DNA from 4 places in the Streptomyces sp. NBC_00988 genome. Region 1 is predicted to be linked to each of the others. Evidence: riboswitches for the same ligand, from Rfam matches in the RefSeq annotation. Region 1 holds a riboswitch; each other region holds the start of a gene.
The links. Region 1 has a riboswitch for cyclic di-AMP ahead of OG496_RS40395 (M23 family metallopeptidase). Riboswitches for the same ligand answer to the same signal wherever they lie in the genome.
Positions count from the first base shown of each region.

Region 2: another riboswitch for cyclic di-AMP. It lies ahead of OG496_RS27415 (M23 family metallopeptidase); the one in region 1 lies ahead of OG496_RS40395 (M23 family metallopeptidase).
Region 3: another riboswitch for cyclic di-AMP. It lies ahead of OG496_RS46440 (peptidoglycan DD-metalloendopeptidase family protein); the one in region 1 lies ahead of OG496_RS40395 (M23 family metallopeptidase).
Region 4: another riboswitch for cyclic di-AMP. It lies ahead of OG496_RS52255 (NlpC/P60 family protein); the one in region 1 lies ahead of OG496_RS40395 (M23 family metallopeptidase).

Region 1 is NZ_CP108730.1:8,804,011-8,809,509, reverse strand. It holds gene OG496_RS40410 (GNAT family N-acetyltransferase) at 1-204, opposite strand, end outside; gene OG496_RS40405 (HPr family phosphocarrier protein) at 394-675, shown strand; gene OG496_RS40400 (GntR family transcriptional regulator) at 838-1,533, opposite strand; gene OG496_RS40395 (M23 family metallopeptidase) at 1,722-2,477, opposite strand; cyclic di-AMP (ydaO/yuaA leader) riboswitch at 2,491-2,650, opposite strand; gene OG496_RS40390 (M16 family metallopeptidase) at 2,865-4,253, opposite strand; gene OG496_RS40385 (M16 family metallopeptidase) at 4,250-5,499, opposite strand, start outside.
Region 2 is NZ_CP108730.1:6,005,014-6,010,512, forward strand. It holds gene trmB (tRNA (guanosine(46)-N7)-methyltransferase TrmB) at 1-344, shown strand, start outside; gene OG496_RS27405 (PrsW family glutamic-type intramembrane protease) at 394-1,701, shown strand; gene OG496_RS27410 (aldo/keto reductase) at 1,759-2,703, opposite strand; gene OG496_RS27415 (M23 family metallopeptidase) at 2,764-3,774, opposite strand; cyclic di-AMP (ydaO/yuaA leader) riboswitch at 3,786-3,942, opposite strand; gene OG496_RS27420 (PP2C family protein-serine/threonine phosphatase) at 4,176-5,333, opposite strand; tRNA gene OG496_RS27425 (tRNA-Met) at 5,469-5,499, opposite strand, start outside.
Region 3 is NZ_CP108730.1:10,269,399-10,274,897, reverse strand. It holds gene OG496_RS46455 (Glu/Leu/Phe/Val dehydrogenase dimerization domain-containing protein) at 1-125, shown strand, start outside; gene OG496_RS46450 (TetR family transcriptional regulator C-terminal domain-containing protein) at 170-784, shown strand; gene OG496_RS46445 (SGNH/GDSL hydrolase family protein) at 888-1,673, opposite strand; gene OG496_RS46440 (peptidoglycan DD-metalloendopeptidase family protein) at 1,915-2,859, opposite strand; cyclic di-AMP (ydaO/yuaA leader) riboswitch at 2,864-3,026, opposite strand; gene OG496_RS46435 (alpha-galactosidase) at 3,330-5,402, opposite strand.
Region 4 is NZ_CP108730.1:11,596,100-11,601,598, forward strand. It holds gene OG496_RS52245 (endonuclease/exonuclease/phosphatase family protein) at 1-365, shown strand, start outside; gene OG496_RS52250 (hypothetical protein) at 367-828, opposite strand; gene OG496_RS52255 (NlpC/P60 family protein) at 1,026-2,609, opposite strand; cyclic di-AMP (ydaO/yuaA leader) riboswitch at 2,618-2,791, opposite strand; gene OG496_RS52260 (DUF1996 domain-containing protein) at 3,126-5,216, shown strand; gene OG496_RS52265 (glyceraldehyde-3-phosphate dehydrogenase) at 5,316-5,499, opposite strand, start outside.

The sequences.
Region 1 (5,499 bases):
GTGGACATCCTTGGCGGACAGGCGCGGATACGGCGCGAAGAAGCGGTAGTACTTCGACTCGTCGGAGACCTGCTCGTAGAAGCTGACCAGGCGATCGGCGTCGTCGACGGTGATGGGCCTGACGCGCGCGGTACCCCCGTCGCGCAGCACCACGTCGGCTTCCCAGTGGGCGGGGTACTCGTGCCGGTCCGACGAGGTCTGCATGGGGCCCAGCGTACGGCTCGCGTCTGACAACGGCGCGAGGCAGTCTGTGGGGAACAACAGAGCACGGGAAGTCGGGCCGAGGCCGCGGTCCGACCACTCGTTCCGGACGGTTCGCAAGGCCGGTCCGGGCTCGCTTCACGTGTGGGAAACTGGTCTAGACAACCCTGAGACTCTGAAGGGCAGCATCACATGGCTGAGCGCCGCGTCAACGTCGGCTGGGCGGAGGGCCTTCACGCCCGCCCCGCCTCCATCTTCGTCCGGGCCACCACGGCCTCGGGTATCCCCGTGACGATCGCCAAGGCCGACGGCAACCCCGTCAACGCGGCCTCCATGCTCGCGGTTCTGGGCCTGGGCGCCCAGGGCGGCGAGGAGATCGTCCTCGCGTCGGACGCCGAGGGGGCGGACGCGGCCCTCGACCGACTGGCGAAGCTGGTCGCGGAAGGTCTTGAGGAACTCCCCGAGACCGTCTGAGGCACCCCGCAATTGATGGTTGCGGTGCTTTTCGTCCAAAAACGATGCACCGCAACCTCGAAGGGCTCGTCCGAATTACCGGGCGAGCCCTTCGCAATTCCACTTGTGGGCAGCATAAATAATCCCCCACGAATTAGCTTCTCTTTGTATACGGCGCCCGTGTTAATGCCGCAGACCCGACATGTTTACGGGAGGTTGCGAAGTCCTCACACGGTCCGTGCCGTTCGCCCCGCCAGGAAAGCGCAGCCGGTGCGCGGTGCCCGCCCGCTCGGTGTGCAGGGCGGTGATCGCCCGGGCGCGCTCGCTGTCGCCGCGGGCCACGGCGTCCACGATGGCCCCGTGCTCGGCCCAGGACTCCACGGGGTTGGCCGGGGCGTCCACCGCGTACATCCAGGCGATCTTGTGCCGCAGCTGGGTCAGCATCGAGGTCAGCGCGGGGCTTCCGGAGGCCTGCGCCAGCGTCTCGTGGAACCAGCTGCCCAGGGAGCGCAGATCCTCGCTGTTGCCCCGCCTGGCGCGCTCCTGGCCCAGCCTGACGAGGCCGCGCAGCACCTTGAGGTGGGCCTCGGTGCGCCGCTGGGCGGCCCGCGAGGCGCCGAGCGGCTCCAGCAGCATCCGCATCTCCAGCAGGTCGGCGGCCTCCTGCTCGGTCGGTTCCGCGACGCACGCGCCCGCGTGCCGCCGGGTCACGACGAACCCCTCGGCCTCCAGCGTGCGCAGGGCCTCCCGGACGGGGACGCGCGAGACCCCGTACCGGCGCGCGAGGAGTTCCTCCGTGAGCCGGCTGCCGCGCTCGTAGACACCGGCGACGATGTCGTCCCGGATCGCCGTGCATACCGAGTGCGCCGGAATACGCATGTCCGACCTCCGCCTTAATCCCCGTGAAACGTCGACGATTGACGTGTGTTCCGTGACTCTATTGCAATGAGCGGGAATTTCCGATGGCGGGCCGGAATCCATGGATATTTTTTGGACAGGAGGGCTCCGGAAACGCCGAAAGCCCCGGCCGGGCGGGCCAGGGCTTCGGGAAGTGCGGCGGTGCGTCGTCAGACGTTCACACCGTGCTTGCGGAGGTAGGCGACGGGGTCGACGTCGGAGCCGTACTCGGCGGTCGTGCGGGCCTCGAAGTGGAGGTGCGGGCCGGTGACGTTGCCGGTCGCCCCGGAGAGGCCGATCTGCTCGCCGGGAGTGACCGTCTGGCCGACGGAGACACCGATGGACGACAGGTGGCCGTACATGGTGTACATGCCGTCGGCCATCTTGATCACCACTTGATTGCCGTACGAGCCGCCCCAGCCGGCCTCGACGACGGTGCCGGAGCCGACCGCGTGCACGGAGGTGCCGGTCGAGGCGTGGAAGTCGATGCCGGTGTGGGCACCGGAGGACCACAGGGAGCCGCCGGTCTTGTAGCCGGTGGAGACGTACGAGCCGGTGACCGGCGCGACGAAGGTGTTGAGCTTCTTGCGCTCGGCGGCGCGGGCGGCGCGCACCTCGGCCTCGCGCTCCGCCTTGGCCAGTGCGGCGGCCTGGGCGCGGGCCACTTCCTTGGCGGCCTGCTCGGCCGCGGCCTGCTGCTGGGCGGCGGCCTGGGCGTCGATCTTCTCGGCTACGGCGTCGCCCATGGCGATGACGGGGGTGAGGCCGGTCTGTTCCACAGCGGGCTCCGCGGCGAACGCGGGGGCGCTCGCGAGGGTGCCGACGACGCCGGTGGTGGTGAGGGCCGCGACACTCGCGACACGAACGGTGGTGCGGTGGGTCCGGCTCGGGCGACGGTGCTTCCCGGTGGCGCGGGTGAACGCCATGAAGTGGCTGGTCCTTTCCTTCCTTCTCGCCTACCGGGTTAGCTGACGGGTTCGGAGCAGGAAGGTCTCCTACGGACCCCCTCGCTGTGCGCGCGGGCGTCCGATTCACCCCAGGGACGTGGGTCCCCGGCTCCCCTGGCTCGCGCCGTACGGGGACTCGGCGATGACTGTCCGGTGCCGCGAGTGCGGCGCGGTGCCTGACGGACAGCCGGACCGACGCTAAGGGGGGCCACTTTCAATCCCCAAACGGATCACGGGTTTTGTTGCACATGCCACAGGGCAGACGGGCAACCTCTCCCCCAATTCGGACATTAGGGGGCCCTGGTGACTCTTCAGTCACCAGGGCCCCCACGCGCGCGTGCCGCTCGTCGGCTCGCTACGGGTCGTCTACTCGGCCGCGACGACGGTCACTTCGCCGATGCCGAGAGCCTCCACGGGCTCCTTGATCTGCTCCGCGTCGCCGACGAGGATCGTCACCAGACGGTCCACCGGGAAGGCGTTCACGACCGCCGCGGTGGCCTCCACGGTGCCGGTCGCGGCGAGCTGCTGGTACAGCGTCGCCTGGTAGTCGTCGGGCAGGTGCTGCTCGACCTGGTCGGCCAGCGTGCTCGCGACGGCCGCCGCGGTCTCGTACTTGAGCGGCGCCACCCCGACGAGGTTCTGTACGGCGATGTCCCGCTCGGCGTCGGTCAGTCCGCCCTCGGCGAGCTTGCGGAGCACCGTCCACAGGTCGTCCAGCGCGGGACCGGTGTTCGGGGTGTCCACGGAACCGCTGATGGCGAGCATCGAGGCGCCCGTGCCGTCGGGTGCCGAACGCAGCACCTGGCCGAACGCCCGCACACCGTAGGTGTAGCCCTTCTCCTCGCGCAGGACGCGGTCCAGGCGGGAGGTGAGGGTGCCGCCGAGGCAGTACGTGCCGAGCACCTGCGCGGGCCACACGCGGTCGTGCCGGTCGGCGCCGATGCGGCCGATGAGCAGCTGCGTCTGGACGGCGCCGGGACGGTGCACGATCACGACGCGCCCGGTGTCGTCGGCGGTCACCGGCGGCACGGGACGCGGCTGCGCGGCGGAACCCGTCCACGAACCCAGGGTGTCGGCCAGGAGCGCGTCCAGGTCGATGCCGGTGAGGTCGCCGACGACCACGGCGGTGGCCGTCGCGGGGCGAACGTGCCGTTCGTAGAAGGCGCGTACGGCTCCGGAGTCGATCTTCTGGACGGTCTCCTCGGTGCCCTGGCGCGGGCGGGACATGCGCGAGGTCGCCGGGAACAGCTCCTTGGAGAGCTCCTTGGCCGCGCGGCGGGACGGGTTGGCCGTCTCGTGCGGGATCTCGTCGAGGCGGTTGCGGACCAGCCGCTCGACCTCGCTGTCCGCGAAGGCGGGCGCCCTGAGGGCATCCGACAGCAGACCGAGCCCCTTGGCCAGCCGCGAGGCCGGGACCTCCAGGCTCAGGCGCAGCCCGGGGTGGTCGGCGTGCGCGTCGAGGGTAGCGCCGGAGCGCTCCAGCTCGGCGGCGAACTCCTCGGCGGAGTGCTTGTCGGTGCCCTCGGAGAAGGCCCGCGTGGTGATCGTGGCGACACCGTCCAGGCCTGCCGGTTCGGCGTCCAGGGGCGCGTCCAGGAGCACCTCGACGGCGACGACCTGCTGGCCGGGGCGGTGGCAGCGCAGCACGGTCAGGCCGTTGCCGAGCGTCCCGCGCTCCGGGGCCGGGAAGGCCCACGGCCTGGCCTCGCCGGCCTGCGGCTGCGGGTGGAATTCCATCGTGGCGAGCTCGGTCACTTGGCCGCCTCCTCGTTCTCGTCGCCGGCCTCTGCTTCGTCATCCTCGTCCGCGACGGGCTCGTACACGAGCACCGCGCGGTTGTCGGGGCGCAGACGTGCCTTGGCGACCTCCTGCACCTCCTCCGCCGTCACGTCGAGGACGCGCTGTACGGCGGTCAGGGCGAGCTGCGGGTCGCCGAACAGGACGGCGTACCGGCACAGTTCGTCGGCGCGGCCCGCGACCGTGCCGAGCCGGTCCAGCCACTCGCGCTCCAACTGGGCCTGAGCGCGCTCCATTTCCTCGGCGGTGGGGCCCTCCTCGGCGAACCGGGCGAGCTCCTCGTCGATGGCGGCCTCGATGACCGGCACCTCGACGTCCCCGGACGTCTTGACGTCCAGCCACCCCAGGGAGGGCGCACCCGCCAGCCGCAGCAGGCCGAAGCCGGCCGCGACTGCCGTACGGTCGCGCCGTACCAGGCGGTTGTAGAGGAGCGAGGACTCGCCGCCGCCCAGGATGGTGAGGGCGAGGTCGGCCGCGTCGGACGCGCGCGTGCCGTCCTCCGGGAGCCGGTAGGCGCACATCAGGGCGCGGGCCGGCACCTCCTCGACGACGACCTCGCGCAGCTCCCCGCCCATCGTGTCGGGCAGCGCGCCGTCACGAGGCGTCGGCTTGCCGTCGTGCGACGCGATGGACCCGAAGTACTTCTCGATCCAGGCGAGCGTCTGCTCGGGGTCGATGTCGCCGACCACGGACAGGACCGCGTTATTGGGCGCGTAGTAGGTGCGGAAGAACGCGCGGGCGTCCTCCAGGGTGGCCGCGTCCAGGTCCGCCATCGAGCCGATGGGCGTGTGGTGGTACGGGTGGCCCTCCGGGTAGGCGAGGGCGGTCAGCTTCTCGAACGCGGTCCCGTAGGGCACGTTGTCGTAGCGCTGGCGGCGCTCGTTCTTGACGACGTCCCGCTGGTTCTCCATGGACTCGTCGTCCAGGGCGGCCAGCAGGGAGCCCATGCGGTCGGCCTCCAGCCAGAGCGCGAGCTCCAACTGGTGGGTGGGCATGGTCTCGAAGTAGTTCGTGCGCTCGAAGCTGGTGGTGCCGTTGAGCGAACCGCCCGCGCCCTGCACCAGTTCGAAGTGGCCGTTGCCCTTCACCTGTCCGGAGCCCTGGAACATCAGGTGCTCGAAGAGGTGAGCCAGGCCGGTACGCCCCTTGACCTCGTGGCGGGAACCGACGTCGTACCAGAGGCACACCGCCGCGACCGGGGTCA
Region 2 (5,499 bases), 2.8 Mb from region 1:
CCCCCGACTCGCTCGACGGGCTGCGCGTCTACTTCCCGGACCCCTGGCCGAAGACGCGGCACCACAAACGGCGCCTGATCCAGCCGGAGTTCCTCACCTTCGCCGCGACCCGGCTCAAGCCCGGGGCGACCGTGCACTGCGCGACCGACTGGGAGCCGTACGCGGAGCAGATGCTCGAAGTGCTCGACGCGCACCCGAACTTCGAGAACAGCCAACCTGACGGCGGTTTTGCGCCCCGTCCGGAGTTCCGGCCGCTGACCCGTTTCGAGGGCCAGGGACTGGACAAGGGACATGTCGTGAACGATCTGCTCTTCCGTCGCGTACCCCACGAGGACCAGCGCTGACGCCAGGCTCCATCGCGGGCCGTGCCCTTACCTCGTTAGGGTCGATGCCGTGGCCACGTTTCCGCCGTACCCCCCGCACCCCGGCCACCCCGCCGGTGGTGTGCCCGGGCACGGGCCGCGGGTGCGCTGGTGGCAGCGGAACTGGGTCCGTCACGGCGCGCTGATCGCCCTGCTGACGCTCTCCGGGCTGGTCATCCTCGCGCTGGTCCGCCAACAGACCGGTACGGAAGGCTTCTTGGTCGGCCTCGGGCTCGCCGTACTGCCCGTACCCCTCCTCCTCGCCGCCTTCCGCTGGCTGGACCGCGTCGACCCCGGGCCCTGGCGGAACCTGCTCTTCTCCTTCGCGTGGGGCGCCTGCGCCGCGGCCCTCATAGCGATCGTCGCCAACAGCTTCGCGACGAGATGGATAGCGACCACGACCGCCGACCCGACCAGCGCGGACACCCTCGGCGCCACCGTCATAGCCCCGATCGTCGAGGAGTCGGCGAAGGCGGCGGCCGTACTCCTCGTCTTCCTCTTCCGCAGACGGGACTTCACCGGGATCGTCGACGGGGTGGTGATAGCCGGGGTCACCGCCACCGGCTTCGCGTTCACCGAGAACATCCTCTACCTCGGCACCGCCTTCGGCACCGACCAGCTCACCGGCGACCGCGGCTTCACCTCCGTCACCGCGGCGACCTTCTTCGTGCGCATCGTCATGTCCCCCTTCGCGCACCCCCTGTTCACCGTCCTCACCGGCATCGGCTTCGGCATCGCCGCGCTCTCCCCCGACCGCCACCACATCCGCCGCGTCCTGGTCCCCCTGACCGGCCTGCTCCTCGCGATGGGCATGCACGCGATCTGGAACGGCTCCTCCACCTTCGGCCAGTACGGCTTCTTCGAGGTCTACGGCGTCTTCATGGTCCCCATGTTCGGCCTGCTGACCTGGCTCGCGGTCTGGACCCGGCAACGCGAACTGCGCACCGTGCGCGAGGAGTTGCCCGCCTACGTCTACGCGGGCTGGCTGACCCCGGCCGAACCGTTCGTGCTCGGCTCGATGAAGGCCCGCCGCCTGGCCCGCGAGTACGCCCGCCACCGCCTCGGCAGGCAGGCGGCCCGCTCGGTCGCCCGGTACGAGGCCCACGCGACCTCCCTGGCGTTCCTGCGGCACCGGGCCGCGCGGGGCCGCGCCGGCGCCGACTTCGTCGTACGGGAAAGGGAGTTGTTGCACGAGCTGTGGCTGCGCCGGGAGGTGGCGCGGCCCGCGCTGGACTACGCGGCGCGGCGGACGGCGCCGCCGGTGCCGGTGGTGGTGCCGCCGTGGCCGCCGGTGTACGGGTCGTACGGGACTCCCCTGTACAACCCGTACCGGTCCTGACGGCCGCCTTGGTGACCCGTACGACCCGTACGACCCGTAAGCCGACCCCTACGACCCTTAGGCCGACGCCTGGGTGAGGCGGGCGATCTCCGTGTCCGTCAGCTCCAGTTCGGCCACGCCGAGCAGTGCGGGGAGTTGCTCGACCGTGCGGGCGGAGGCGATCGGGGCCGCGACCGTGGGCTGGGCGGCGAGCCAGGCGAGGGCCACCGTGGCGACCGGGGCGTCGTGGGCCTGGGCGACCTCGTCGAGGGCGGTGAGGACGCTCTGGCCGCGCTCCGATTCGAGGTACTGGACCGCGCGCCCGGCCCGCGGGCTGTCGACGGTCGTACCGGGCCGGTACTTGCCGGTGAGGAAGCCGGCCGCCAGCGAGAAGTACGGGAGGGCCGACAGTCCGCCGCGTTCGGCGACGTCCCGCAGCCCGCCCTCGTAGGTGTCGCGGGAGACGAGGTTGTAGTGGGGCTGGATCGCGACATAGCGCGCCAGGCCCTCGCGGTCGGAGAAGTCCAGGGACGCCTGGAGGCGCTCGGGCGAGATGTTGGAGGCGGCGATCTGCCGCACCTTGCCCGCCTTCACCAGTTCGTCGAGCGCGCCGACGATCTCCTCGACCGGCACCTCCTCCTTGTCGAAGTGCGGGTAGTACAGGTCGATGTAGTCGGTGCCCAGGCGGCGCAGCGAGGCGTCGGCGGCGGCCTTGATGTTGGCGGCGGACAGGCCGGGGTAGTCGGGGTGCTGGCTGACCTTGGTGGCGATGACGACGTCGGCACGGTTGCCGCGGACCTTGAGCCACTTGCCGATGACGGTCTCGGACTCGCCGCCCTTGTTGCCCTCGATCCACGCCGTGTAGGAGTCGGCGGTGTCCACGAAGTTGCCGCCCGCGGCGGTGTAGGCGTCGAGCACGGCGAAGGAGGCCGCCTCGTCGGCGGTCCAGCCGAACACGTTGCCGCCGAGGTTCAGCGGGAAGATCTCAAGGTCGGACCGGCCCAGCTTGCGAAGAGAAGTCATGCTTCACCTCAACCGCCGGACCGGAACCGGATATTCCAGACCTTGAGGCCCTTCGATCCCTTAGGGGTTGAGGCCCTTGCTGCGCAGCCAGGGCGCCGGGTCGCTCGCGGTGGCGGCGCCGTTGATGTGCACCTCCAGGTGGAGGTGCGGCCCGGTCACGTTGCCGGTCGCGCCCACGCGGCCGATGACCTCACCGGTGGAGACCTTCTGGCCGACACTGACGTTGATCGAGGACTGGTGGCAGAACCACAGCTCGGTGCCGTCGTCGAGGGTGAGGATCGTGCGGTACCCGTACGACCCGGCCCAGCCCGCCTCGGTGACCGTGCCGCTGTGGATGGCCTTGATCAGCGTGCCGGTGGGCGCGGCGAAGTCGAGGCCCGTGTGGTACCCGGAGGACCACATCGAGCCGGCCTGGCCGAAGGTGCCGGTGATCGTGTACGAGCCGACCGGCAGCGTGTACTGCTTGGCCAGCGCGGCGAGCTTCGCGGCCTCGGCCTTCTTCTTGGCGGCGGCCTCCGCGGCCTTCTTCGCGTCGGCGGCCTTCTTCGCGGCGTCCTTCTCGGCCTTGGCGGCGGCGTCGTCGACCTGCTTGGCGACGGCGGCCTCGACGGCGGCCTTCGACTTGCCGTCGACCTGCACCTGCTGCGACTCGGCCTGCGCCATGATCCGGTTGCGCAGCAGCTCACCCGCGTCCGAGGCGCCCTTGGCGGTCTCGGTGGTGGTCACGCCGACGCTGCTGAGCGCGGTAGCGGAACCCTTGGGGGTACTACTGGACGAGTCGTCCAGCAGGTGGCCCACGGAGGGCAGGTCGGGCATCGAGATGGAGACCGGCGGCTTGCCGGTGTTGGCGCTGGCCATGCCACCCGCGCTGACGGCGGCTATGACACCGACGCCCAGGACGGTGGAGCTGCGGGCGAATCCTCCGCCACCACGCTGCTTTGCGACACGGTGCTTGCCGCGGTTGGGAGCAACGGACTCCGCGCTGGGATTCCACTCCTCCCAGGGGCCCTCGTCGGGGCGGTAACCGCCGAAGACGACAGGGGCTTCTGGGGCAGCCTGGTTTGACGCCACGTGGGCGTGCTCCTTTCCTTCCTTCTCGCCTACCGGGTTAGCTGACGGGTTCGGAGCAGGAAGGTCTCCTACGCGCGTAAACCGGCCGTGTTCCCACGGCGGTCGACGAGCGATTCACCCCAAGTGGTGGTTCCCCGGTTCCCTTGCGGGATTCGGCGCGTGCGCACGGAGCCATCTCTTGTGACGGCTGGGACGACCGCGCTGCGTTATCGAACGTTAATAGACACGGGCGCCCGTTTCCAAGCTGTTCGGCTTGATCATTAACCTTTCCTTGCTGGACGAACGGCCCACCACCGGCGAAAAACGGGCGAGTTGGCCAAGTCTCAGAATTCCCACAGCTATTGACGGCATGTCAGTTGTTATGCGGAGGGCTCCCACCCGGTCACCCGCCGTGATGACGGTCATGGATGCCGTACGGCGATCATCGCCATGTCGTCCGTCATCCAGCCCCCGGAGTACCGGCGCACCTCCTTGGCGAGGATGCCGAGCAGCGCCTCGGGGGTGCGGAAGGTCCGGCCGGCCAGCCGTGCCCCGGGGTCGTAGAAGACGCCGTGGGAGTCGCGCGCCTCGGACAGCCCGTCGGTGTGCACGAGGAGGGTGGCCCCGCCCGGGAACGCGAACTCCTCGGCGCGGTCGGGCCAGACCCCCAACTCGCCCATTCCCAGGGGCAGTGCGGGCTCCTGGACCTGCAACGTGCGTACGGTGCCGTCCTCGTGCAGGAGCAGCGGCGGCGGGTGTCCCCGGTCGACGATCCGTACGACGCCGTCGCCGTGCGGGAGTTCGGCGAGGACGGCCGTGGTGAACCCCTCGAACGCGTCGAGCCCGTCGCGCCGGGTGCCCTCGCGCGCCAGCGCCCGCTCCAGCCGCTGGGCGACCGCCTCCAGGGTGGCCTCCTGCTCGGCGGCCTCCCGGAACGCCCCGATGACCACGGCGACGGCGGCGACCGCGCCCATGCCCTTGCCGCGCACGTCGCCGACGACCAGCCGTACGCCGTGCGGGGTGTCCTGCACCGCGTACAGGTCGCCGCCGATGAACGCGCCCTCCTGCGCCGCCTCGTACCGCGCCGCGATCTCGAACCCGCCGATCCGCTCGGCCGGTTCGGGCAGGACGGCCCGCTGCGCCGCCTCGGCGATCTCGCGCGCGGAGGCGAGCTGTTCGCTGCTGCGGCGGACCAGGAGGTTGATGAGGACGGCCAGCACGGCGACCGTCACCACGGTGGCCACCTCGGTGACCGCGTCGGTGTCGAGGACGATGCCGAGCCTGATGTGGATCACCAGCACGACGGCGACGGCCGCCAGACCGGTGAGGACCGTGCCGCGCCGGGAGTAGAGCGGGGCGGCGACCAGCGGGGCGGCCGTGAAGAGCGGGGCCGCCGTGAAATCCGACGGGGTGAGGTAGTCGTAGAGCGCGGCGGCGATCAGCAGCAGGACCGGGAGGCGGCGGACGACGGCGCGGGCGTACGAGATCCGCCGGCCCTCGCCCTCGGGGTGGGGGGCCGGGCTGTCGCCGAGGCCGGGGTCGGGCACGGGATCGCCGGGCAGGCGCCCGCCGGCTCGCACATACGGACCCTCCTCCACGCGTCCAGTTTTTCGTGGCGGGGAGCGGGCGGCGAGCGGGGTGGGCCGACTGGGGGCGAGAAACGGGGAAACACCAAGGGCCGGAATCCATTTCTGGATTCCGGCCCTTGGCCTTAGTAGCGGGGACAGGATTTGAACCTGCGACCTC
Region 3 (5,499 bases), 1.5 Mb from region 1:
GCGCCCTGATCGACCGGATGCTGGCCCGCGCGGAGGCCGACGGCACGACACCGCGCGCCGCCGCGCACGCCATCGTCGCGGACCGGCTGCCGGTCATCGCGGAACGGTTCGGCTGGTACCGGTGACGTACGGGACACCACCCCTAGGGGCAACGGATTAGGGTGACCGCGTGGCGAGAGTGCGGTTGAGCGTGGTGGAACGGCGGGCCGAGTTGCTGCGGGCCGCCGTCGAGCAGATCGAGGCGCGGGGTGTGGCGGCGGTCAGGATCGCCGACGTGGCCTCGGCCCTCGGCGTGAGCAATGCGCTGGTGCTCTATCACTTCTCGACCAAGGAGAAACTGGTCGCCGCCGCGTTCGCCTTCGCCGCCGAGGCCGACCTCGCACATCTCCACAAGCTCCTGGACCGCCGTACGACCGCGCTGCGCCGACTGCGGGCAGCGGTGCGCTGGTACGCGCCGACCGGGCAGGCCAAGGGCTGGCGGCTGTGGATCGAGGGCTGGGCGGCGGCCCTGCGCGAACCCGCCCTCCTGGACGTCACCCGCGATCTCGACCGGCAGTGGAAACAAGCACTCGCGGAGGTCGTCGCCGAGGGCGTGGCCGCGGGCGAGTTCCACTGCCCGGACCCGGCCACCACAGCCCTGCGCCTCACGGCCCTCCTGGACGGCCTCGCCGTACAGATGACGGCATACGCGGGAGCGGTGCCGCGGGCACGGGCCCTGGAGTGGGTCGACGAGGCACTCGCACGGGAACTGGGCCTGGAGCGGGCGGCGTTGACCGCTCCCTGAGTCGTTCCCCAAGAAGCCGCCTCTTCGAGGAGACACCTCCCGAAAAAGCCACCTCTCCGAGGGGTCACCTCCACACCCGGCACCCCGTTACGGCGTCGCCCCGTCAGGCCACCCGCTCGATCCGCATCTTGATGTCGTCCGGCGACAGCGCGCCCTTGGCCTCGACATGGTCCCCGGAGGACTCGCCGCGCAGCCGGCGCCCGATCCACGGGACCAGGTACTCGCGTGCCCAGTGCACGTCGTCGCGCCGGACGTCGAGCGTGCCGCGGGGCGGCAGCGGGGGCCAGGGCTGGTCCGGGTCGGCCGGGACCTCGACACCGAGGACCTGGCCGGCGCGGAGCGCCACGCGCGTGTGCCCCTCGGGAGAGAGGTGGAGCCGGTCGCCGTCCCAGGCTCGCCGGTCCTGGACCGTCTTGAGGGACCACAGGTCGAGCACCGGGCAGCCGTACCGGTCGGCGATGGCCCGCACATGTCCGTTGTAGGTGGCGATCTTGCCGCGCAGATGCTTGAGCACGGGCACGCCGCGGGTGTCGAAGCCGGTCGTCACCATGACGGTGCCGACGGCGGCGGTGAGGTCGGCCACCGCGCGTTCGAAGCGCTCGGCGACCTCGTCGGGGTCGGTGCCCGGACGGATGATGTCGTTGCCGCCCGCGGCCAGAGAGACCAGGTCGGGCCCGATCTCCTTGGCCCGGGTGAGCTGGTCGGCCACGATCTGGTCGAGCAGCTTCCCGCGCACGGCCAGGTTGGTGTACTCGAAGTCGCCCTCGGGCCGCCGGTCCGCGAGCAGTACCGCGAACCGGTCGGCCCAGCCGACCATCGCCCCGTCGGGCCCTGGGTCGCCGACGCCCTCGGTGAAGCTGTCCCCCACCGCCACGTACGACCCGATCACTGATCTGTTGTCACTCTTCGAATCGTTAGCCACGGCAACCATAATTCACCCTCGCATGTGACCTACGCGATCGTATTTAGGGGTTGACGGGCGGTGATATAAGCCACTTGTAAAGGGTTGTCCAAAGTCGGAATAACCCTCTGAGCAGGGGCGTTCACCCCGGAACTGCTACGCCCGAAGGCCGGACCCAAGAATCTGGGTCCGGCCTTCGGTTGCGTGAAGCAGGTGTCGGGGCCCGGTGTCAGCCGACGGTGACGCCGTGCGAGCGGAGGTAGGCGACCGGGTCCACGTCCGAGCCGTAGTACGGCGTGGTCCGGATCTCGAAGTGCAGGTGCGGGCCGGTCACGTTGCCGGTCGCGCCGGAGAGGCCTATCTGCTGGCCCTCGGTCACGGTCTGGCCGGCCGAGGCGGACAGCTGCGACATGTGGGCGTACTGCGAGTACTCGCCGTCCGCGTGCCGGATGACGACCTCGTTGCCGTAGGCGCCGTCGTAGGCCGCCGAGACGACCGTGCCCGCGGCGACCGCCTTGACGGTGGTGCCGGTCGGGACGACGAAGTCGACGCCGGTGTGGTAACCGCTGGACCACATGCTGCCCGCGACGCGGTAGCCGGTGCCGATGGTGCCACCGGTCACGGGGAGGGTGTAACCCGAGGAAGTACTGGTGCTGGTGCTGTCGTCGCTCTGCGAGGCCGACGCGCTCTTCGAGGAGGAGGACGACGAAGACGAAGAGCCGGACGACGTCGACGAGTTGGACGACTTGCTCGCGCCCGTCTCGCTGGTCCCGCCCGTCGATGCCTTCTCGCCGAGGGAGAGCTTCAGGCCTGGGTGGATCAGCGACGGGTCGCCGCCGATGGCCTCGCGGTTGTCCTGGTAGAGCTTCTTCCAGCCGCCGGTGACGTCCTGCTCCTCGGCGATCTTCGCAAGCCAGTCGCCGGCCTTCACCGAATACGTCTTGACGCCCGAGGCCTTGGAGACGGTCTTCGCGGTCGCCTTCTCAGAAACCGTCTTCTCGGCCGCCGGAACGGACTGAACTGCCTTTTCCGGAGCGGAAGTCGTGGTCGCGGCATGGGCGCCGGTGGCCCCCATGAGCGGAAGGGCGAGCGCGGCGCCGCCGGTTCCGGCTACGGCCATCGAGCGGGTGAGTCGCTGGGACTTCGGGCGGCGGTGCTTACCCTTCGCGGGCATGACGAATTCCTCTCCGGCGCCTGCGAGGTGAGCTGTCGGGTGCGGGCTGGAGATGCCCGGCCGCGCGCTGGTCGCGGCTAAACCCCAAGCCCGTTCCGGAGACCGGAACAGGCGTCTTACCTGTGGGTCCCCCGCTCCTGCCGCATACGGGTGGGTGTGTGCGGAGTCCGGTCGGCGGCAGGATTGGGCGTCCGTCCGGATTGGTGGCGAACGTAAGCGAGGAAGACGCAAAGGGACAAGCAGGAGGTTCCACGGATTTGCGTTCCTTGTGTTTCCCTGTGGGAATTCACCGTCACCCTCCGTGAATTCCCACAGGACTCAACCCCTCAATTCCCCTGTAAAAGCACGTCAATTACGTGAACATGACGAACGACGCACGGTCACGAATATGACGCTGCTCACGTACACAACTCTCAGGTTCCTTTATTCCAGAGCGAGTTGGAACGAAGGCTGCAATTGGGACAGAGGGATCAGATGCGACGCAGGCGGATAACTGTCGCATCGAGGTCACCACGCAGGCCGGTGCGCAGGCCGTGATGCAACAGGACGGCCCCCCGGTGGACTTCGCCCGTTTCGAGGCATTCGTACGACGCTGTCGGGTCGAGCCCGCGCAGCCGGAGCGCCGGTACGGGCTCGCCGTAATGCTGTGCCTGGAGCAGGGCGAGGACGACGGTCTCGTCGCCGCGCACGTACTGCACGGCGCTGAGTCCACCGCTCGGCGGGCGCAGCCGGTGGAGGTCACCGTGTTGCACGAGCGGCCTGATCTCCTTGTAGAGATCCACCCACCGGCGGGCCTCGGCGAGTTCCTCCTCGGTCCACTCCGAGAGGTCGCCGCCGACGCCCAGCACTCCGGCCATGGCGCTCACGAAACGGAAGCGCAGGCTGCTGACCCGGTTGTTGAGCTGGGTGTTGGGGCTGTCGGTGACCCAGGCGGCCATCACGCGCGCGGGGTGGATCTGGCTGAAGCCGTGCTGGATGGCCAGCCGGTCGAGCGGGTCGGTGTTGTCCGAGGTCCACACCTGGTCCGTGCGGCTCAGGATGCCGAGGTCGATCCGGCCGCCGCCGCCCGAGCAGGACTCGAAGGCCACACCCGGGTGGGCCGCCCGCAGCCGGTCGAACAGGGCGTACAGCGCGCGCACATGGTCGACCCAGAGGCGCTGCGGATAGGCGTCACCGGGCCACCCGGCATCCGTGAAGCAGCGGTTGAAGTCCCACTTCACGTAGTCGATCGGGGCGCTGGAGAGCAGCCCGTCGAGCTGCTCCCAGAGGTACTCCTGGACGTCCTCGCGGGCGAGGTTCAGTACGAGCTGATTGCGGAACTCCGTCCGCTTTCGCCCCTCTTGGTGCTGCACCCAGTCGGGGTGCGCGCGGTACAGGTCGCTGTCCGCGTTGACCATCTCGGGCTCGACCCAGATGCCGAACTGCATGCCCAGCGCGTGGACGCGGTCGGCAAGGGGCTTGAGGCCGGCCGGGAAGCGGTCCGGGTTGGGGGTCCAGTCACCGAGCCCGGCACGGTCGCTGGTGCGCTTCCCGAACCAGCCGTCGTCGACCACGAACAGCTCGACCCCGAGCGCCGCCGCGCGCTGCGCGAGCGTCTCCTGCTGCTCCTCGGAGATGTCGAACTGGGTGGCCTCCCAGGAGTTGTAGAGCACCGGCCGGTCCTGGTCGGCGTCCGGGATGACGTACGTCCGCTGGTAGTCGTGCCAGGTGCGGCTGGCACCCCCAAACCCGGCGTCGCTCCACAGGCCGGCGAAGACGGGGGTCGTGAAGGACTCCCCCGCTTCCAGGAGCAGCAGCCCGGAGTCGTCGTACCCGGCACCGCCGGTGATCTGCACGCGCGCGTCCGGGAGTTGGGCCACGGCGATCCGCCAGGACCCCGACCAGCCGAGGGCACAGCCGTAGACCTCACCGCGCTCCTCGGTCGCGTCCGTGTCGAGCGCGACCCAGGGCAGGTGCTGGTGCCCGGTGTGGCCCCGCCGGCTGCCGATGACCTTCTCACCGTAGGTGAGGTCGGACCGCACCAGCCGCGACTCGGCGGCCCACCGCCCGTGCAGCTGCGACAGCCGCCACCCCTCCCGCTCGGGCAGCGTCCACACGGCGGAGTCGGCGCGCAGCAGCTCCAGCGCCTCGGCCCCGTCGTTGCCGAGGCTCGTCCAGCGCTCCACGACGTCGCCGCGCATCCGGTAGTGCAGCGTGATCGCGAGGCCGGTGTCCCGGAAGCGCAGCCGCAGTTCGTCGCCCTCGGTGTCGTACCGCTCGAAGGTCCATTCCGTGCCGCGGCGCCCGGGGGTGCGCACGGACAGGGCGGGGCGTGCGAAGCGGGGGCCGCCCTCGACGGGGTACTCCTCGCGGCCGTCGAGCGGGGACTCGAAGGAGGAGCCGACGGGCAGCGGGCGGGCGGCGAGCTCCTCTGCGTCGGCGAGTGCGATCGCGGGGCCCCAGTGCAGGTGGAGCAGCTCGTCGTCCTCGGTGAGATGGACGGCGTAACTGCTCGCGGGACCCGACAGCACCCACGTACGGCCGTTCTCGGCGATCTCCAGCATCAGGTTCCTCACAGATTCGAACAAGTCCGCTCAAGCGCCAACATCATCAACGGCGGGAGGCCTGTGAGGCAACGCCTGTGGACAACTCATTGCCTGT
Region 4 (5,499 bases), 2.8 Mb from region 1:
CCGCCGTACTGGAAGGACCGCACGGCCCGTTCACCGTCGTGGCCGTCCATCTCTCGTTCGTGCCGGGGTGGAACATCGGGCAACTGCGCACCGTGCGCCGCTGGATCGCCGATCTGCCCCAACCCCAGATGCTGATGGGCGACTTCAACCTCTTCGGCGCGCTGCCCCGGATCACCCTCAACGGGATGGGGAGACGGCGCTGGCAGGACTCTGCCCGGCAAGCGACCTTCCCTTCGCACCGGCCGCTCGTGCAGCTCGACCACATCCTGGCGACGGGGCTCGGCGCGGACGCCGTAGGGGCAGCGCACGCACCGAGGACGGCGATCTCGGATCACCGGCCGCTGGTGGTGGAGCTGGCGCTCTGAGTCAGTTCCAGAGGGGGTAGGTCACGGTGTGCTGGAACTTGTCGGGCCTCGCGCCGGGGTACGTCAGGGTGATCTCGGTGTACTGCCGCGCCTGCGGGTGCCGCTTCCAGGTCTGCGGGGTGTCGAGCCGGACGGTGACCGGGAACGAGTGGAACTTGCCCACCGCGCAATAGGGATTGCAGTCGTTCACCACGTTGACGCCCGTGGCCGTCGCGGAGTTGTCGTTCCAGGACGTCCAACGCAGCGACGTGAGGCGGCTGTTGCCGTCGCCGCAGGCGAGCATGAAGTCGGTGGGGCGTACCTCGGGATGCCACAGGCAGTCGACCAGCACGGGATCCTGGAGCTGTCGGTGGGCGGTCACCGGGACAGTGGTCGGGGCTGCCGACGAGGAGGTGGCGACGGCCGGCCCGAGCAGGGCTGCGGCACAGAGCGTGACGATTCCGACCATGGTGTGTTTGTGCATGTCCGCTCCCGGCCGCCTCTTCGTCCTCGTCGCCCCGCACCAGCGGTGGGCCCGCCTGCCGGGGCACGGTCGTCGTGTCTCTGCCGACGCTACGACCGTGTCCCAGGATGCACCACTCGTACGGGTCTATGACGCGGTTGGCCGGGAGTGTCGCGGGGTGTGCGGTCAGGGCCGGGAAATGCCCGGCCCCGATCGGATCAGGCGGGCCGTACGGCGCCCCGGATGGCGGCGGCACCGGCGTAGAAGATCGACTCCTCGCGTATCGGCGTACCCGGGCTCGGCGCGTGGATCATCAGGCCGTTGCCGGTGTAGAGGCCGACGTGGTCGATGCTGTCGTAGAAGAAGATCAGGTCGCCGGGGCGGATGTCGGTGAGCGGGACGAGGGCGCCGGCGCCCGACTGTTCCTGGGCGGTGCGCGGGAGGAGGACGCCCGCGGCCTTCCAGGCGGCCTGGGTGAGGCTGGAGCAGTCGTACGCGTCCGGTCCCGCCGCGCCCCACAGGCAGGGCCTGCCGATCTGTGCGCGGGCGAAGGCGAGCGCGGTGCTGGTCTTGCTGAGCGTGGTGGGGTCCTGCAGCGCGGCGGGTGCCGGGCTGATGGTCGGGGCCGCGGGGAGAATGATCTCCGGGGCCATCGTCGGAGCCGTGGGCAGCGTGAACTCGGGAGCGACGGCCGGGGCCGCGGCGAAGGAGACCTCGGCGGCGGGCGGGGTCGGCTGCCACTCCTGCTGCGGCGGGCGCCAGTCCGGCTCCGGCGCGGTGTACGCGGGGGGCTGCTGGGGCACCATCGGAATCTGTCCGGTGGACCAGGCGGGTTGCTCGGTTGCCACAGGGAACTGCCCGGTGGACCAGGTCGGCTGCTCGGTCACCATGGGGACCTGCCCGGTCGACCAAGGCTGTTGTTGCTGGGGCACGAAGGGCATCTGCCCCGTGGACCAGGTCTGTTGCTCGGCCACGACGGGCATCTGCCCGGTCGACCACATCTGCTGTTCGGGGACCATGGGCATCGACCCGGTCGACCAAGTCGTCTCCGGGGCGGACAAGTTCGTCTGCGAGGGCGGCCAGGTAGCACTCGCCGGGGCCGGTTCGGTGCGCGGCGCCGCGATGTACGGGAGCAGCTCCAGGTCCGCGGTGAGCGGATCGAAGGCCGGCGCCGGGGCGGCCGCGACGGCGAATTGCTGTGCCTGCATGGAGGGCGTGGGCGGCACCTCGATGGCGGGCACGGGCGGCAGGTCGAGGACGGTCGCCTGCGGCATCTGAGCCATCTGGGGTGCCTGCGGTGCGGCGGGTGGCAGCGCGGCGATGGGTGCGGCCATCAACTCCGCGACGGGCGCGGCGAGTTGCGGGGCGGCTGGCTCCGGTACACCGGTCCCCGCGGTCAGTTCGGCCACGGCGCGGCCGGGCTGTGCTTCGAGCGCCCAGGCGCCGCCCTCGGACTGGGGGCGTCGTTCGGGGCGCTCGGGCCGGGCTGCCGCCGGACGGGCGGGAGTCCTGCTCGGCGGCAGGGCCGCCGGTACGGTCGGGCCGAGTTGGGCACGGGCCCGGTCGAACCACTGCTTGGTGACGGCGTCGAGGGCGGGGTCGGAAGGACGCGACGCGCTGGGACGGGGCTCGACGCGCTTGCGCGGACCCCCGGACATCTTGCGCGTGGCGTTGTAGTTTCCGGTGGCCGTCTCGGCCCTGTCGTAAAGGGAGTTGATCCGCCGCTGCACTTCGTCACGGCTGGGTCGGTCGTCCACGGTGGGGCCACTGCCTCCGGTGCGCGTACTTCGTTCTGCCGGCATGGCAGACGTGCTCCTTCCGTATCGCGCCTACCGAGTTAGCTGTCGGGTTCGGGCGGCCGATCACGGAAGGATTGCCCTACGACCCTTGCCCGGACGGGCAGTTGGGTCGATTCACCCCAAGTCGGTTGGGTCCCCGGCTCCGGCTGTCGCGAGCGACACACCGGATTCGGCGCAAACCGTGCGGCCCGGCGCTGATCGCCGGAGTAGGTCGTACGGTCTGAGCGTCAACTTAGCCAACGTGTGTGCCTCGTGTGAAGGTTGAAGCGCGATATGTCCGATACGTTTTTGTGACCTTTACCTCTCCCAAACGTGTCCTGGGCTGATGAGCCCGCCGGGCCGGGTGATCCATGTGAGGTCGCTATGAATTTCTGGGACGGTTGAACACACCGGCATCCGGCTCCGTATTGGAACGGGGGATTTCCATGCCGGGACGATCCGGGCCGACCGACACGTGTAGGAGCAACTTCCTTGGCACGCAACACGCGCAGACGCCCCACGGGCGCACGACGCGCGACGATGGCAGCAGTCGCCCTGATGCTGGGCGGCGGAGGACTGGTGGCGGCGAACGTCTACGCGTCGGCGTCCGAGGGCGGTTGGGGCGGTGACTCGTCCCAGCAAGGGTCTCCCGATGCGGCATCGAGCGGCGCGACGATCGACTGCCCGGACATCGGCACCCAGTTGACGACCGTCCCCGACGAGGCGAAGACCGAGGTCGACGCCCAACTCGCGCTTCTGGACCAGCAGATAACCGAGGCCTACCAGAAACTGAAGGACTCGACGGAGTCCATACGCCAGGACGCCTCCTTCGCCGACAACGCGATCATGAATCCGTTGAAGGAGAAGCGGGCCGCGACCATCGGGCGGATCGACGACGCCATCGCGCGGGTCGGGGACCGCCCCGAGGGACTCGATGCGCTCGCCGGCTGCACGCTGATCGCCCCCACGAACGGCGACGAGAACGGCAGCGGGGGTGACCAGAGCGGTAGCGCCGACCCGACCGGCCAGGACCAGCAGCAGGGCGACGGCCAAGGCCAGCAGGGCAACCAGCAGTCCACCAACGGGCCCGTCGCCTCGGACTACGCGGACATCACCTCCGTACAGCCCAACGTGAACACCCCGCAGGAGCAGGCCGACGCCTCCAGCGGCACGTTCGTCACCGCGTGCGGCGTGAACGAGAACGGCCTGTTCAACTCCGACAACGTGATCGTCGCGCCCGGAGTCACCAACGGCGCCCACCACTTCCACGACTACATCGGCAACCAGTCGAACAACGCCTTCGCGAGCGACGACGATCTGGCGAAGGCCGACACGAGTTGCGAGAACCCGGGCGACAAGTCCACTTACTACTGGCCCGTGTTGCGCCTGCAGAACGGCAAGCAGGAGCGGGACGCCGACAAGCCCGGCGGTGGCACCGAGGGCAACTCCGGTCAGATCGTCACCGCGAAGGCGGCCACGCTGACGTTCGTGGGCAACCCGAAGAGCAAGGTCGTCGCGATGCCGCGCCTCCTGCGCATCATCACCGGCGACGCCAAGGCCTTCGTGAACGGCCCGGCCAACGCCAACGCCTCCTGGAGCTGCACCGGTTTCGAGGACCGGCAGCTCAAGGACAGGTACCCGCTGTGCCCCGCGGGCAGTGACGTGGTGCGCACCTTCAAGTTCCAGAGCTGCTGGGACGGCCGCAACATCGACAGCGCCAACCACCGCACCCACGTGGCCTTCGAGGCCGCCGACGGCTCCTGCCCGGCGGGCTTCGAGGCCATTCCGCAGCTGGTGCAGCGGATCGTCTACGACGTGGACGCGCCGAGCCTCCAGGACGGCGGCAAGACGACCCCGCTGTTCGCGGTGGACTCCTTCCCCGAGCAGCAGCACAAGCCCGTCACCGACCACGGCGACTTCATCAACGTCTTCGACGAGGGCCTGATGAAGGACATGGTCAACTGCATCAACGACGGCGAGAAGTGCGGAGCCGGTACGGACAACGACCCCGGGGGCTCGGGCGACGGCTCCGGCTCCGGTGACGGCTCCGGTTCGGGTGGCGGCTCCGGGAACGGTGGGGGTTCCGGTGAGCCGCAGGAGTCCCCGTCGGCCACCGACACCGCTACGGCGGCGCCCACGGCCACCGCGTCCGACGAGCCCGCCGGGAACGGCGGCAACGAGGGGAACGGCGGGAACGGCGGGAACGCCGGGAATGGTGACAACGGCGGGAACGCCGGCAACGGTGACCAGCCCACCGCGGATCCCGCGACGAGCGCCCCGGACACCGAGACCAGTGCCCCCGAGCCCACCGACATCCAGACCACCGACCCCGGTGATCTGACGACCGCCGTCTCGGTCCCCAAGGCCGACACGAAGACCGAGGGGTCCAAGTCGTCCGAGACGCAGGGGAGTTCGGACAACGGCTCCGGCGGCGAGGTCGGCAGCGCCGTGACGACACCGCCCGCCTCGTCCTCGGGCGGGGAGAGCTACGCCGCCGTAGGCCCCAACCAGCCGCAGGCGCAGGGCGGGCTGGCGGAGACCGGCGCGAATCTGTGGCCCGCGGTGGCCGGTGCGCTGCTGCTCGTCGCCGGATTCGTCGTGCTGTACCGAGGTAAGCGCAGTACCCGCTGACACAGCGCACGTCTGTGCATGTCTGTGACAACGACGGCCCGGCCGCCCCCAAGTGGGGGTGGCCGGGCCGTCACACGTTCAGCGCTGGGTCGGACGGCCTCAGACGGCCGGTGCGGGGTACGTCGGGTACTCGACCCCGGAGACGTGCTGGACGACTCGGACGACCTGGCAGGAGTAGCCGAACTCGTTGTCGTACCAGAGGTAGAGGATCGCGTTGTCGCCGTCGACCTTGGTGGCGCCCGCGTCGATGATCGAGGCGTGGCGCGAGCCCATGAAGTCGCTC